Regions from separate parts of the Cronobacter muytjensii ATCC 51329 genome, predicted to be linked through region 1. Evidence: predicted binding sites of a transcription regulator. Region 1 holds the regulator's gene; each other region holds the start of a gene.
The links. The regulator LexA, encoded in region 1, represses DNA repair genes until DNA is damaged. The targets are predictions, from matches to a motif close to TNCTGTATGTACATACAGNA.

Region 1 (4,724 bases):
TGTTTCCAGTTACCGCCAGCTTCATCTCTGTTCATAGACGTCTCCTTTAACATTCGGTAGTGAATCAGTCTCACAGGTTTTCCTGTGGGGGCTCAGCCAGAGTTGTCTTCATCATTTGCTGAACGTACTACTTATTTTAGACGTCAATTTTAACCGTGGCGGGATATTCAGAATCTTTAACCATAACGAAGCGCTGACACGGATAATCTATCGGTTGTCACGTCAGCGTTATCGTAGCGGAAAAGCTTAGTGCAGCAGGCGGCCGCGACGCCATAAATAGCCGAGCGACAGTCCGCGCAGCGCCAGAAAAACGGTGAGCGCCAGCCACAGCCCGTGGTTGCCGAGACTCGGGAGCGTCAGCAGCGTGAGGCCAAACCCCAGCGCCGCGACAGCCATACTGTTGCGCATCTCCGCCCCGCGCGTCGCGCCGATAAACATCCCGTCCAGCAGATAACACCAGACGCCGACAACAGGCAGGATCACCTGCCAGAAGAGATAGGGTTGCGCCAGCGCCTGCAGCGAAGGCAGAGAGGTTAACAGCGACACGATCTGCTGCCCCGCGATGGCGTACATCAACGCAAACGCGAGCGCCACCATTCCAGCCTGTCGGCACGCCGCGCGCCAGACGCTGTGCAGCTGCGATTTATCCTTTGCGCCAAACGCCTGCCCGGCATGGGCTTCCACTGCGTAGGCGAACCCGTCGAGCGCATAGGCAGTGAACGTGAGCAAGGTCATCAGGAGCGCGTTAACGGCAACAATATCGCTGCCGAGCCGCGCGCCGAAAACGGTAACAGACGCGAAACAGAGTTGCAGCAGCAGCGAGCGCAGCATGATATCCCGGTTCAGCGCCAGTAGCCTGCCGATGCCGCCGCGCCAGGCGGTTTTCAGCATCGCGAGCGTAATACCACGCAGGCGCAGCACACGGACTGCCATTATCAGCCCGATGCCAAGCGTCGCGTACTCTGCGATGGCGGTCGCGAGCGCTGCGCCCTGCACGTTCAGGCCAAGCCCCATCACAAACCAGAGATCGAGCGCGATATTAAGCAGGTTGCCGACGACGAGCAGAATGACTGGCGCTCTTGCGTACTGCACGCCAAGCAGCCATCCCAGCAAAACCAGGTTCGCCAGCGACGCGGGCGCGCTCAGCCAGCGAATCTCCAGAAATCGTCGTGCCTGCGTCAGCACGGCGTCGCTACCGCCTGTGATATGTAGCGCCAGAGCAATCAGCGGCTCGCGTAGCGCGATAATCAGCGTACCTGCGAGAAGCGCCAGCGCCATTGGCTGCACCAGCGCGCGGGCCAGCGCCGCCGGATCGCGCGCGCCGAACGCCTGTGCGGTAAGGCCGGTGGTGCTCATGCGCAAAAAGAGCAGCAGCATAAAGAGAAAACTGGTGGCGGTCGCGCCGACCGCGACGCCGCCCAGATAAACGGGGCTGTCGAGATGGCCGATTACCGCGGTATCCACCAGCCCGAGCAAGGGCACAGTGATATTGGAGAATATCATTGGCAGCGCGAGGCGCCAGAGGGCTTTGTCGGTAGAGGTCAGAAAAGGCATATGGCGTTCCGATGCCGTTACGCGAAGAAAACCGTGTATAAAATTAGCGGAGCAGGAGAGTCATTACCGTAACCGGGGCGGGCCAGTTACGGTAATGAAGCGTTACGAAGCCGGGAAAGCTGTCAGAGCCACTCGCCGTTGCGAATAACGCCGACCGCCAGGCCTTCGATAGAGAAGTTGTGCTCGCGCAGATCGACAACGATAGGTTTGAACTCGTTATTTTCTGGCAGCAGCTCAACGACATTGCCCTGTTTTTTCAGGCGCTTTACCGTTACTTCATCGTCAATGCGCGCCACAACGACCTGGCCGTTGCGCACATCCTGCGTTTTATGAACTGCTAACAGATCGCCGTCCATAATTCCGATATCTTTCATCGACATCCCGCTTACGCGCAGCAGGAAATCCGCATTCGGCTTAAACAGGCCCGGGTCAACCTGATAGTGGCCTTCGATATGCTGCTGCGCCAGCAGCGGCTCGCCCGCCGCGACACGCCCCACCAGCGGCAGACCGTTTTCTTCTTCCTGCAGCAGACGAATACCGCGCGACGCGCCGGAAACAATCTCAAGCACCCCTTTGCGCGCCAGCGCTTTAAGATGCTCTTCCGCCGCGTTAGGCGAACGGAAACCCAGACGTTGCGCAATCTCCGCGCGCGTAGGCGGCATGCCGGTCTGGCTGATGTGATCCCGAATGAGATCAAACACCTCTTGTTGCCTGGTAGTTAATGCTTTCATTCCGCCCCCTGGGTGCATATACAGTGATGCTGTGAGTATATACAGCTAAAGGCGATTTTAAAACCATAACCGGTTAAAAAAGCGCTTCTTTAGCAATTTCTGGAAAACTTATCGCAAATGCTGCCAGAGCAGCGTGACCCACACGACCAGCGCGAGGATAATCGACAGCAGTACCGCGGCGGACCCCATGTCCTTGGCGCGCCCCGAAAGTTCATGAAATTCAGGGCCAATGCGATCCACCACCGCTTCGATGGCGCTGTTAAGGATCTCAACGATCATCACCAGCATAACGGAGCTAATAAGGAACAAACGGGTCATCGGGTCGACGTCCAGCCAGCAAGCGATAATAATTGCTGCAATAACGGCGACCGCCTCCTGGCGAAACGCAGCTTCATTTTTCCAGGCAGCGCGCAATCCCTTCCAGGAATAGCCTGCTGCTTTAATAATTCGGGTTAACCCCGTGGTGTTATTGGCCATGACAAGAAACCTTTTTTAAATTCAGGCGTCAATGCTAATGCGCTTCGATAAAGAAGCACCACAGAAATTCTACGGAGTTTCTGATATTCTTGCGCCGCAATTGCATTATTAACCAGAGGCTTTACATCGTTTATGTCCGGTTGGCCACGAATTTACTACAAATTACTTAATTTACCATTAAGCGTGCTGGTAAAAAGCAAGTCCATCCCGGCGGCACCCTGCCCCGAACTTGGGCTCGATACTTCACGCCCCATCATGTATGTGCTGCCGTATAACTCGAAGGCGGATCTCCTGACGCTGCGTGCCCAGTGCCTGGCGCACGATCTGCCAGATCCTCTGGAGCCGCTGGTTATCGACGGCACTGAACTGCCGCGCTATGTGTTTATCCACGGCGGCCCCCGCGTGTTCACTTATTACACGCCGAAAGAAGAGTCGATCAAGCTGTTCCACAACTATCTCGACCTGCACCGCAACAACCCGGATCTCGACGTTCAGATGGTGCCGGTCTCTGTGATGTTTGGCCGTGCGCCGGGCCGTGAAAAAGGCGTGGAAAACCCGCCGCTGCGCATGCTGAACGGCATCCAGAAATTCTTCGCGGTCTCCTGGCTTGGTCGCGACAGCTTTGTCCGTTTCTCGCCGCCCGTGTCGCTGCGTCGCATGGCGACGGAGCACGGCACCGACAAACGTATCGCCCAGAAGCTGGCCCGCGTGGCGCGTATGCATTTCGCTCGCCAGCGCCTCGCCGCCGTCGGCCCACGCCTGCCGGCGCGCCAGGATCTCTTTAACAAGCTGCTCTCTTCAAAAGCCATCGCCCGCGCGGTGGAAGATGAAGCGCGTACTAAAAAAATCTCGCATGAGAAAGCCCAGCAGAATGCCGTCGCGTTGATGGAAGAGATTGCCGCGGACTTCTCCTACGAAGCCATTCGTATTACCGATCGCGTCCTGGGCTTTACCTGGAACCGTCTGTATCAGGGTATCAACGTCCATAACGCCGAGCGCGTGCGTCAGCTGGCGCATGATGGTCACGAGATTGTTTATGTGCCCTGCCACCGCAGCCACATGGATTATCTGCTGCTCTCTTATGTGCTTTATCACCAGGGGCTGGTGCCGCCGCACATCGCTGCGGGCATCAACCTGAATTTCTGGCCAGCCGGGCCGATTTTCCGCCGGCTGGGCGCTTTCTTTATTCGCCGCACCTTTAAAGGCAACAAGCTCTATTCGACGGTGTTTCGTGAATATCTGGGCGAGCTTTTCAGCCGCGGCTATTCGGTAGAGTATTTTGTGGAGGGCGGACGTTCGCGCACCGGCCGTCTGCTTGACCCGAAAACCGGCACGCTCTCCATGACTATCCAGGCGATGCTGCGCGGCGGCACGCGTCCAATTACGCTGGTGCCGATTTATATCGGCTATGAACACGTGATGGAAGTGGGCACTTACGCCAAAGAGTTGCGTGGCGCCACCAAAGAAAAAGAGAGCCTGCTGCAGATGCTGCGCGGCCTGAGCAAGCTGCGTAATTTAGGCCAGGGTTACGTGAATTTCGGCGAACCGCTGCCGCTTATCACCTTCCTTAACCAGCATGTGCCGGAGTGGCGCGACGCCATCGACCCGATCGAAGCGGTGCGTCCGGCCTGGCTGACGCCGACAGTGAATGAAATTGCCGCCCAACTGATGGTGCGCATCAACAACGCAGGCGCAGCTAACGCCATGAACCTTTGCTGCACCGCGCTGCTGGCGTCGCGTCAGCGCTCGTTAACCCGCGAGCAACTGACCGAACAGCTGGAGTGCTATCTGAGCCTGCTGCGCAACGTGCCGTACGCGCCAGACGCCACGGTGCCGGACGCCACGGCGACGCAGCTCATCGAGCACGCTCTGCAGATGAACAAGTTCGAGGTCGAGAAAGACACTATCGGCGATATCATCATCCTGCCGCGCGAGCAGGCGGTGCTGATGACTTATTATCGC
Region 2 (4,724 bases), 2.1 Mb from region 1:
CATAGCGCAGCGATTGCAGGGCAAAATGTGATGCCTGCGGTGATGATAAACCCTTCCGAAAACACAACAGACGTTGATGACAGGCGCAAAGCCAGTCTCTGAACTTATTCCGGCAGAAACATGAACGCCAGAAACAAAAAACCCCGCCTGGGCGGGGTTTTTCTTAACGTATAACTTAAGCCTGCGGCTGAGTTACAACGTCTTTAACGCCTTTAACTTCGATCTCTACGCGACGATCCGGACCCAGGCAGTCGATCAGAGCTGCACGAGCTTTCACGTTGTCACAGGTGTTGCCAGTGACCGGGTTGGATTCGCCCATACCACGTGCGGAGATCTTGTTGGACGGGATACCTTTGGAGATCAGGTAGTCAACAACAGACTGAGCACGTTTCTCAGACAGACCCTGGTTGTAAGCGTCAGAACCGATACGGTCGGTGAAGCCCAGAACCACTACAGAACCGTCTTTCGGATCCAGGTTGCTCAGCTGAGAGTACAGCTGATCCAGCGCCTGCTGGCCTTCCGGTTTCAGGGTAGCTTTGTTGAAGTTGAACAGAACGTCAGACTTCAGGGTGAAGTGCTTGGTCTGTACTTCCGGAGCCGGAGCCGGAGCCGGAGCTACAACCGGAGCTGCATCTTCCTGCTGACCGAAACGGTAGGAAACACCTACGCTCAGCATGCCGTTGTCCGGACGCGCGCCAACAGTCTGTGCGTCGCCGATGTTGTTAACCCACTGGTATTCCAGACGGGTAGCGATGTCGCGAGTCATTGCCCACTCAACGCCGCCTGCGAATACAGGAGAAACGCCGGTGTCGTGGTCGTCGCCAGCGATGTTAGAAGAGGAATCAGCACGCCATACCATGCCGCCCAGACGGGTGTAAACGTCCAGATCGTCGGTTACCGGGTAACCCAGTTTAGCGGTCAGCTGTACGCCCTGAGCTTTGAAAGCGCCGTTTACAGTGTCGCCTTTATACGGCATGCGGCCCAGCCAGTCGTAGCCCATTTCGAAGCCAACGTACGGGTTAACCTGGTAACCACCGAACGCGCCTGCGCCCAGCTGGCTTTCGTGAGTCGGACCGTCGTTAGGAATAAAACCGGTATCGTGGAACTGGGACCAGCCCAGTTTGCCGCCTGCATACCAGGTGTTATCTTTCGGTGCGGCCTGCGCTACGGTAGCGAAGCCAGCCAGTGCCACTGCAATCGCGATAGCTGTCTTTTTCATTTTTTGCGCCTCGTTATCATCCAAAAAGGCCATGCGCTTTTCCGGGAGGAAAAGTTCACGGTTAAATCCTTCACCGGGGTTATAGCTCAATGGTTACTCTACCGATATTGTCGGTTTATTGATGAGCACCCTGGCGAGGTAAAGTCTACAACGTAGTTGGAAACTTACAAGTGTGAAGTCCGTCAGGCATATGAAAAAAAACAACTTGCGAAAGCAAAATTTAACATTTTTGCGGCAATTTTAAACACTCGTAAAGTGTGAAACCGGACGAAATCGCCCGTCTGGCCGTTCATTCGCCACAATCACTCTAACGCAGAGCGCGAGAACAAATCTGTACCAGGATTTATCCTAAAAACAATTAATGCACCATTCTTGAGTGAATTCTTAAGCCCGAACGTGGTCGGTCACCGGTCAGAGAGGGTTGGACAGGGCGCATTAAAAACCCCATTGCGTTTCCTTTCTCTGCCGCTTCCGTCAGACGGCGATGCTCGTCATCCGTTAAGTCATCATGCAGCCAGGCGATCACGACGCTGTAATTACCCGTTTCCATCGCACGAATCATTGAGTCGATAGTGACTTGTGGGTTCATCTGACTCACCTGCATTACTTTCGTCAGCGGTAAACCGGCGGATTCGACCCATTCACGGCTCAGACGCTGTTGCGGCGTGAGCCACAGCTGCCAGCGGGACTGCTGACCGAGCTGCTGCAACAGGGGCAGCAACACCAGTTGCGTCATCCACGGCTGATCTTCGTTGTACATCACTTCACTTATCAATCCCTTGGTTTCAGCCTGAGCTAACGCGCCTGCCGTTTCTTTTGCCAGACGACGGGAGCCATGCGCGCGATTTTGATGAGAAAAGTACATAAAGGTCCAGCCTCACTAGTTACTGTATGCATATACAGTACTGCTGGCGAGACCAAAGATCAATCTAAATTTCGGAAAGCATCTCGCAAATTTTGCATCTTATGACGTTGGAAAATGAAATTCGGATTGCTCACCGGGCGCAACTTTCATATGTTCCTGTTAAAGGAAAAGCTAATGGGATTTTTATCCGTTACTTATTGATATAAAAGGAATAATCATGGATAAAGCTTCGTCTGACACTCTGGTTCGGGTACAAAATACGCTTTCATCGCTGGGAAATGTTACTCATCGTTCGCTCTTTGGCGGCTACAGCCTCGCCATTAACGACGCCGTATTCGCCATGCTGGTGGAAGGGCGCTTGTATCTGCGTGCCAGCGATCAGAGCCGCGATTATCAACAAGCGCATAATCCGCCGATGCTGGTATGTACCCGGCGCGGTCGTCATATTAGCCTCAACTATTATCTGGCGGATGAGACACTCTGGCGCTCGCCATCAGCGCTGCGTGAGCACGCGCGCATCGCGCTGGCCTGCGCGCAGGCAGAGAAAACCGAGCGTGCCCGCGAGCGGCGCGTCAAAGATCTGCCAAACCTTAACGTTCAGCTTGAAATGTCGCTCTGGGAAGCCGGGATCCGGGATGTGGAAACGTTATGCGCCTTTGGCGCGAAGGAGTGCTGGCTGAAGTTACGCAAGGCTCGCAAAAACCTCAGCCTGCATGTGTTGTACGCGCTTCAGGGCGCCATTACCGGCACCCATGAAGCGGCGTTACCCACCCAAATCCGCGAAGAGCTGCTGGAATGGTTTATGCAATTCTCAGTACAGAATCATTCCTGAGCCAGTTGACGCTGCAGGCGGCTGATTTCCGGCAGCGGAGAGATAAGCAGTCCTATCTGCTGTAGCACCAGCGGTTCTTTACTCTCCTGGCGCGGCTCAATTTGCCCAATGCGCTGCGCCAGTTCCGCCAGCGATTGCTTCACCCGCGCGTCGTCAGCAGGCTGGTGATGAAGCGCATCATCAACGTAACAGACAGCATCGTCGAGCAGGGAGAGGATCTCCTGACGCGTTAGCTTTTCCCTGTGCGCGCCAAGCGCGGAGATATAGCTGGTAAGCGTGTGGTTAAGACACAAAAACCGGAAAGCGATATCGCGCATCTGCGCACTGACTCTGGGCTCGCTCGACATATTCGACACCACCGACGCCAGCTCCGCATCGCTGTTATGCGCATCGCGACGGGCGATACGATAGGCGAGCCGGTTGTCGCGCCCTTGATGATACTGTTCAAGGATCGCGTCGAGATAACGACAGTTGGCGTTTAGCGCGCGCTCAAGCACCGCTGGCAGCCGACGGAACCGCCAGTCGGGCCAGATAAAGCTCACCGCAAACCAGGCGATGGCGCAGCCGATTATCGTATCCACCACGCGCGGCAACGCCACTTCAAAGCCCTCGCCCAGCAGATTAAAGCACAGAAGTACCAGTAGCGTGATAAAGAGCGTGGCGTGGGCGTATTGCACGGTGCGGAAAACAAAAAACAGCACGCCGGTAATCACGATCAGCACCAGTTGCCCTTCCAGTGAAGGTACAAAATAGAGCACGGGAATGCCGACCGCGACGCCCGCCAGCGTGCCGATAATACGCAGTGTCAGGCGATGGCGCGTGGCGTTGTAGTTCGGCTGACAGACAAACAGGCTGGTGAGCAAAATCCAGTAGCCGTGATTAAGGCCGGTCAACTGGATAAAAGCGTAACCGACGCACAGTACGACGGACATCCGCACCGCGTGGCGAAACAGCGCCGACTGCGGCGTAACGTTACGGCTCAGGCGAAACCAGATATCGCTGAAGCCGTTCAGGCTGTCATCCGCCAGACGGTGTTCACTGTCACTGGCGGCAGGTTGGGTAAAGGGCTGCTCCGATTCAATAGTGGCAAGCTGCGCGTCAATGGCTTTAAGGTTGGCGACCAGAAACTGCACGGCTTTGAGCTGTGTGGCCGACCCGCCCGCCGCCGCGGTGCGATCGAGCGCGGCCTCCAGATGCGTAAATGCGCGCTCGAAACGCGGATCGTGCTGGTAGGGCTTGCGCAGCAGCACGGAACGCGCCAGTTGCTGACACGCCTGTGACTGCATGGAGAGCAAACGCTGGAAGCGGAACATCACATCGCTGTAGCGAAAGGTGTCACGCAGTGTCTGGTAATGAATATGCGAGGAGCTTGCGCGCTCGTGGATATCCTGCGCGACAAAATAATAGTGCAGCGTGCGGCGCGTGCTGCGCTGGCCGCGGTCACCGCGCAAGCGGGTCAACAGCGAGGCTTTGGTCTGATTCAGCGTGGCAACCAGCTGGCTGTTGGCCATCGCCAGCTCCAGCATCGGCACCTGACTTTCATCTTCGATATCCGGATCGAACAGCCGCGATTTAATTTCCAGATAATGCGCCAGCTGTTCATAGCAGCGGGCCAGATTTTCCTGCAACGGCCGCACCGGGAAGAGCAAATGCCCGGCGAGCGTCAGCAGGTTGTACCAGACCGCGCCTGCGAGCAGCAGCAGCGGCTGCTGGTACCAGTGCTCATAAAGCGATACCCCAAGCATGGTATAGATAGCTATCAGCAGCGCGCCGAAGGCGATAGTCGCATAGCGCTGCCCAAGCCCGCC
Region 3 (4,724 bases), 1.7 Mb from region 1:
GGGCGTCGACGCCCTGATCGTGCAGGATATGGGGATCATGGAGCTGGATATTCCGCCCATTGAGCTGCACGCCAGCACTCAGTGCGACATCCGCAGCGTCGAGAAAGCGAAGTTCCTCTCCGATGCTGGTTTCTCGCAAATCGTGCTGGCGCGCGAACTGAACCTCAACCAGATCCGCGCCATTCACGAAAGCACTGACGCCACTATCGAATTCTTTATTCACGGCGCGCTCTGCGTGGCCTATTCGGGCCAGTGCTATATCTCCCACGCCCAGACGGGGCGCAGCGCCAACCGCGGCGACTGCTCGCAGGCCTGCCGTCTGCCGTACACCCTGAAAGACGATCAGGGCCGCGTGGTGGCCTATGAAAAACACCTGTTGTCGATGAAAGACAACGATCAGACCGCCAACCTGGCGGCGCTTATCGACGCGGGCGTGCGCTCCTTCAAGATTGAAGGGCGCTACAAAGACATGAGCTACGTGAAAAATATCACGGCGCACTACCGTCAGATGCTTGACGCGATTATCGAAGATCGCGGCGATCTTGCGCGGTCTTCCGCCGGCAACACGGCGCACTATTTCGTGCCATCCACCGAGAAAACCTTCCATCGCGGCAGCACCGATTACTTCGTGAATGCCCGTAAGATTGATATCGGCGCGTTCGACACGCCGACGTTTGTCGGCCTGCCGGTCGGCGAAGTGCTGAGCGTTGCGAAAGATCATCTGGATGTCGAAACCACCGAGCCGCTCGCTAATGGCGACGGGCTGAACGTCATGATCAAGCGCGAAGTGGTGGGTTTTCGCGTTAACGTGGCGGAAAAAACCGGCGAAAACCGCTATCGCGTTTTCCCGAACGAGATGCCCGCCGCGCTGAAAACCCTGCGCCCGCGCCACACGCTTAACCGCAATCTCGATCACAACTGGCAGCAGGCGCTGCTGAAAACCTCCAGCGAGCGCCGCGTGGCGGTGGATATCGAGCTTGGCGGCTGGCAGGAACAGCTAATTCTGACCTTAACCAGCGAAGACGGCGTCAGCGTGACGCATACGCTGGACGGGCAGTTCGACGAGGCCAATAACCCGGATAAAGCGCTGACCAGCCTGAAAGAGGGCCTGGCGAAACTGGGGCAGACTATCTATTTCGCCCGCGACGTGCAGATTACGCTTCCGGGCGCGCTGTTCGTGCCGAACGGCCAGCTCAACGCCTTGCGCCGCGAGGCTGTCGAGGCGCTGGACGCCGCGCGTCTGGCGAATTACCAGCGCGGCGTGCGCAAGCCGGTTTCCGTGCCGCCGCCGGTCTATCCGGAAACGCACCTGAGCTTCCTCGCCAACGTCTATAACCATAAAGCGCGTGAATTTTATCAGCGCTATGGCGTGCAGCTGATTGATGCCGCTTATGAAGCGCACGAAGAAAAAGGCGACGTGCCGGTGATGATCACCAAACACTGCCTGCGCTTTGCCTTTAACCTCTGTCCGAAACAGGCGAAGGGCAACATCAAGAGCTGGAAGGCGACGCCGATGCAGCTGGTGCACGGCGACGAAGTGCTGACGCTGCGCTTTGACTGCAAACCCTGTGAAATGCACGTGGTCGGCAAAATCAAAAACCACATCCTGAAAATGCCGCACCCCGGCAGCGTGGTAGCCTCCATCAGCCCGGAAGATCTGCTGAAAACCCTGCCGAAACGCAAGGGCGCCTGATTCGCCTATCCGTAAAAGCCAGAGCATGCGCTCTGGCTTTTTTATGCCTGTTATCCCCGCATTTGCTGACGAAACCCGCAAAAACTGGCCGTTCTCCAGGCAATTACGCCGCTTCGCTTAAAAATAGGGTTGTCAGAATACCGCAATTCAAACTACTGTATATAAACACAGTAAACAATAACATAATAAACGGATGGAGCACGCCATGTTAATGATGCGTCTCTTACCACAGCCTGATGCCGAAGGGCTGCCGCTGTTTCTGGAGAAGGTGGCCTGCGGTTTTCCGTCTCCCGCGCAGGATTACATTGAAAAGCGCGTGAGCCTGGATGCGCACTGTATTGTGCATCCCAACGCGACCTATTTTCTCCGGGCGTCTGGCGAGTCGATGAACGGCGCCGGCATTGAGGATGGCGATCTGCTGGTGGTCGACAGCGCCCTGAAGCCGCAGGAGGGCGATATCGTCGTCGCGGCGCTGGAAGGGGAGTTCACGGTAAAAACCCTGCGTCTGCGCCCGGTGGCGCAGCTGGTGCCAATGAACCCGGATTTCCCGCCCATTACGCTTGCAGGCGACGGCGAACTGGTGATTTTCGGCGTGGTGACCTGGGTGTTGAAAAAGAGGCGCTGACATGTACGCGCTGGTCGACGTCAACAGCTTTTATGCCTCCTGCGAGACGGTGTTTCGCCCGGATCTTAGGGATAAGCCTGTCGTGGTGCTGAGCAATAACGACGGCTGCGTCATTGCCCGCAGCCGTCAGGCGAAAGCGCTCGGCATCACGATGGCGGAGCCTTATTTCAAACAGCGCGCGCTGTTCGAGCGCCACCGGGTGGCGGTCTTTAGTTCCAACTACGCTTTTTACGCCGACATGAGCAAACGCGTGATGGATATTCTCGAAGAGATGTCGCCGCAAGTGGAGATCTACTCGATCGATGAGGCGTTTATCGATCTGCGCGGCGTCAGCAACGTGATGGCGCTGACGGAATTTGGACAGGAGATCCGCGACAGGCTCTGGCGCGAAACCCATCTGCCGGTGGGCGTCGGCATCGCGCCCACCAAAACCCTCGCCAAGCTTGCCAATCTCGCCACGAAAAAATGGCCGAAGTCGGGCGCGGTGGTGGATCTCTCCGATCCGGCCCGGCTGCGCCGGGCGCTGGCGCATTTTGACGTGGACGAAGTGTGGGGCGTTGGCCGCCGGCTCAGCAAAAAGCTCAACGTAATGGGCATCAACACCGCGTTTGATTTGGCGAACAGCCCGGCGTGGGTTATCCGCAAAAACTTCAACGTGGTGCTGGAGCGCACCGTGCGCGAGCTGCGCGGCGAGCCGTGTCTGGGGCTGGATGAGTTTACCGCGCCGAAGCAGCAGATAGTCTGCAGCCGCTCGTTTGGCTACCGCGTGACCGACTATCAGGATATGCGTCAGGCGGTCTGCGCCTGGGCCGAGCGCGCGGCGGAAAAGCTGCGTCAGGAGCATCAGTTCTGCCGCCAGGTGGCGGTGTTTATCCGCACCAGTCCGCATGACGATCCGCAGGCGCGCTACAGCAATCAGGCGCTCGGCCAGGCGCTGACGCCCACCAACGACACCCGCGATATCGTCCGTCTGGCGGTGAGCGCGCTGGACGCCATCTGGCGCGAAGGTTATCGCTACATCAAGGCGGGCGTCATGCTGGGGGATTTTTTCAGCCAGGGCGTGGCGCAACTGAATCTGTTTGATGAGCATCTGCCGCAGGCCAACAGCGCGCCGCTGATGCATTTGCTGGATGAATATAATCGCTCCGGCAAGGGCAAGCTCTGGTTCGCAGGCCAGGGCATCGTCAAACCCTGGGCGATGAAGCGTGAATTTCTCTCACCCGGCTATACCACGCGTTTCAGCGAGCTGCCGCGCGCGAGCGTGTGGTGATCCGTTCTGTAACGGGGCAGGACCGCGCAAGAGAAGGGCGGCCTCACGCCTCGCGCTAACCCCGCTTCTGGCGCTGATTTCTGTTCCGCCAGTTGCTGGCGGAACCACGCCATAAACCGCTGCGTTCGCGCGATGAACTTGTCGGGCGCATCGCCAGGCGTGCGGCTTTCACGTAAAACGTCGTTTAACTCGTGGACTTTTGACGGGTACTTTTTGGCGAACAGCGCCAGGTAATCTTCCAGCGTATCTGGCCAGTCAGTGTCATCGTCGGCGCGAAGTAAATTCGTCGCGCGAATACGTTTTCCGGCGGCCGCGCGTTGGAACGGTATACGGCCCTTTTCATCAGGCTGTCCTGAAAGCGCCGCGATATCAGCGTTTATCACGGCAACGACATCGCCGTTAACAGCCTGCGCAATGGTTCGTGATGGCCTGAAACGCGCGAAACGCTGTGAAAGATCCTCGCCATAAAGACAGCGGCAGTGATGCTTTAACCAGTAGCTCCAGCTATCAAGATTGTCTGGCGCAAGCACCCCGGCGACGCTGCCGATAGCGAAATCGATTTTGCTCACCACCGGAAACGCCGCCTCCATTTCCTGTTTGATGGCGGCCAACTGCGCGCTTTCCGCTTCGGTGGCGGTGTGCGTCAGGATGAGGCAGAGTTCGAGGTCGGATATGCCCACAACGGCGTTACCGCGCGCGACGCTACCGTAAGACGCTGTAAAGCGTATCTCCCGGACGGCGCGCCAGGGCGTTTATCACCCATCCACTACCTCGCGGAAAGCGGGCTGAAGCGCAGTCTGCGGCAGTATGCGAATAAATCCGTCGGCATCGGTCATGGCGGGGCATATTCTCTACAGCTTGACGTCTTCAGAAGCGCATGAATAAACCAGGGCGTGTTCAGCAGCGCTCCACCAGGGCAAACTCTTCAAACATCAGCAGCATGTCTTTCGCGAAACAACCCGCGCGGGTAAAAAACGCTTCATGCTCATGGCGCCAGTATGCGAGGCTTAAATCGCCTTCGCCTTCCAGCGCCGCCAGCGTGTCGGTCACGTCGCAAAACGCGACCATCCGCAGCGTGTGGGTGCGGATCACGCACAGCGGCTCGCCCGCGCCGTTGAGGATAATATGGTAATCCC

Region 2: a site for LexA is predicted at 2,105-2,124, ahead of sulA (SOS-induced cell division inhibitor SulA). Genes of this name have one in related genera too.
Region 3: a site for LexA is predicted at 1,847-1,866, ahead of umuD (translesion error-prone DNA polymerase V autoproteolytic subunit). Genes of this name have one in related genera too.

The regions. Positions count from the first base shown of each region.
Region 1 covers NZ_CP012268.1:146,088-150,811, reverse strand. Annotated here, with positions in the region: gene AFK63_RS00795 (CsbD family protein) at 1-35, opposite strand, end outside; gene dinF (MATE family efflux transporter DinF) at 247-1,554, opposite strand; gene lexA (transcriptional repressor LexA) at 1,677-2,285, opposite strand; gene AFK63_RS00780 (diacylglycerol kinase) at 2,394-2,762, opposite strand; gene plsB (glycerol-3-phosphate 1-O-acyltransferase PlsB) at 2,895-4,724, shown strand, end outside.
Region 2 covers NZ_CP012268.1:2,441,993-2,446,716, reverse strand. Annotated here, with positions in the region: gene ompA (porin OmpA) at 176-1,219, opposite strand; gene sulA (SOS-induced cell division inhibitor SulA) at 1,578-2,084, opposite strand; gene AFK63_RS11400 (TfoX/Sxy family DNA transformation protein) at 2,302-2,916, shown strand; gene yccS (YccS family putative transporter) at 2,907-4,724, opposite strand, start outside.
Region 3 covers NZ_CP012268.1:1,797,312-1,802,035, forward strand. Annotated here, with positions in the region: gene AFK63_RS08365 (peptidase U32 family protein) at 1-1,693, shown strand, start outside; gene umuD (translesion error-prone DNA polymerase V autoproteolytic subunit) at 1,899-2,318, shown strand; gene umuC (translesion error-prone DNA polymerase V subunit UmuC) at 2,320-3,588, shown strand; gene AFK63_RS08380 (hypothetical protein) at 3,543-4,268, opposite strand; gene AFK63_RS08385 (ASCH domain-containing protein) at 4,486-4,724, opposite strand, start outside.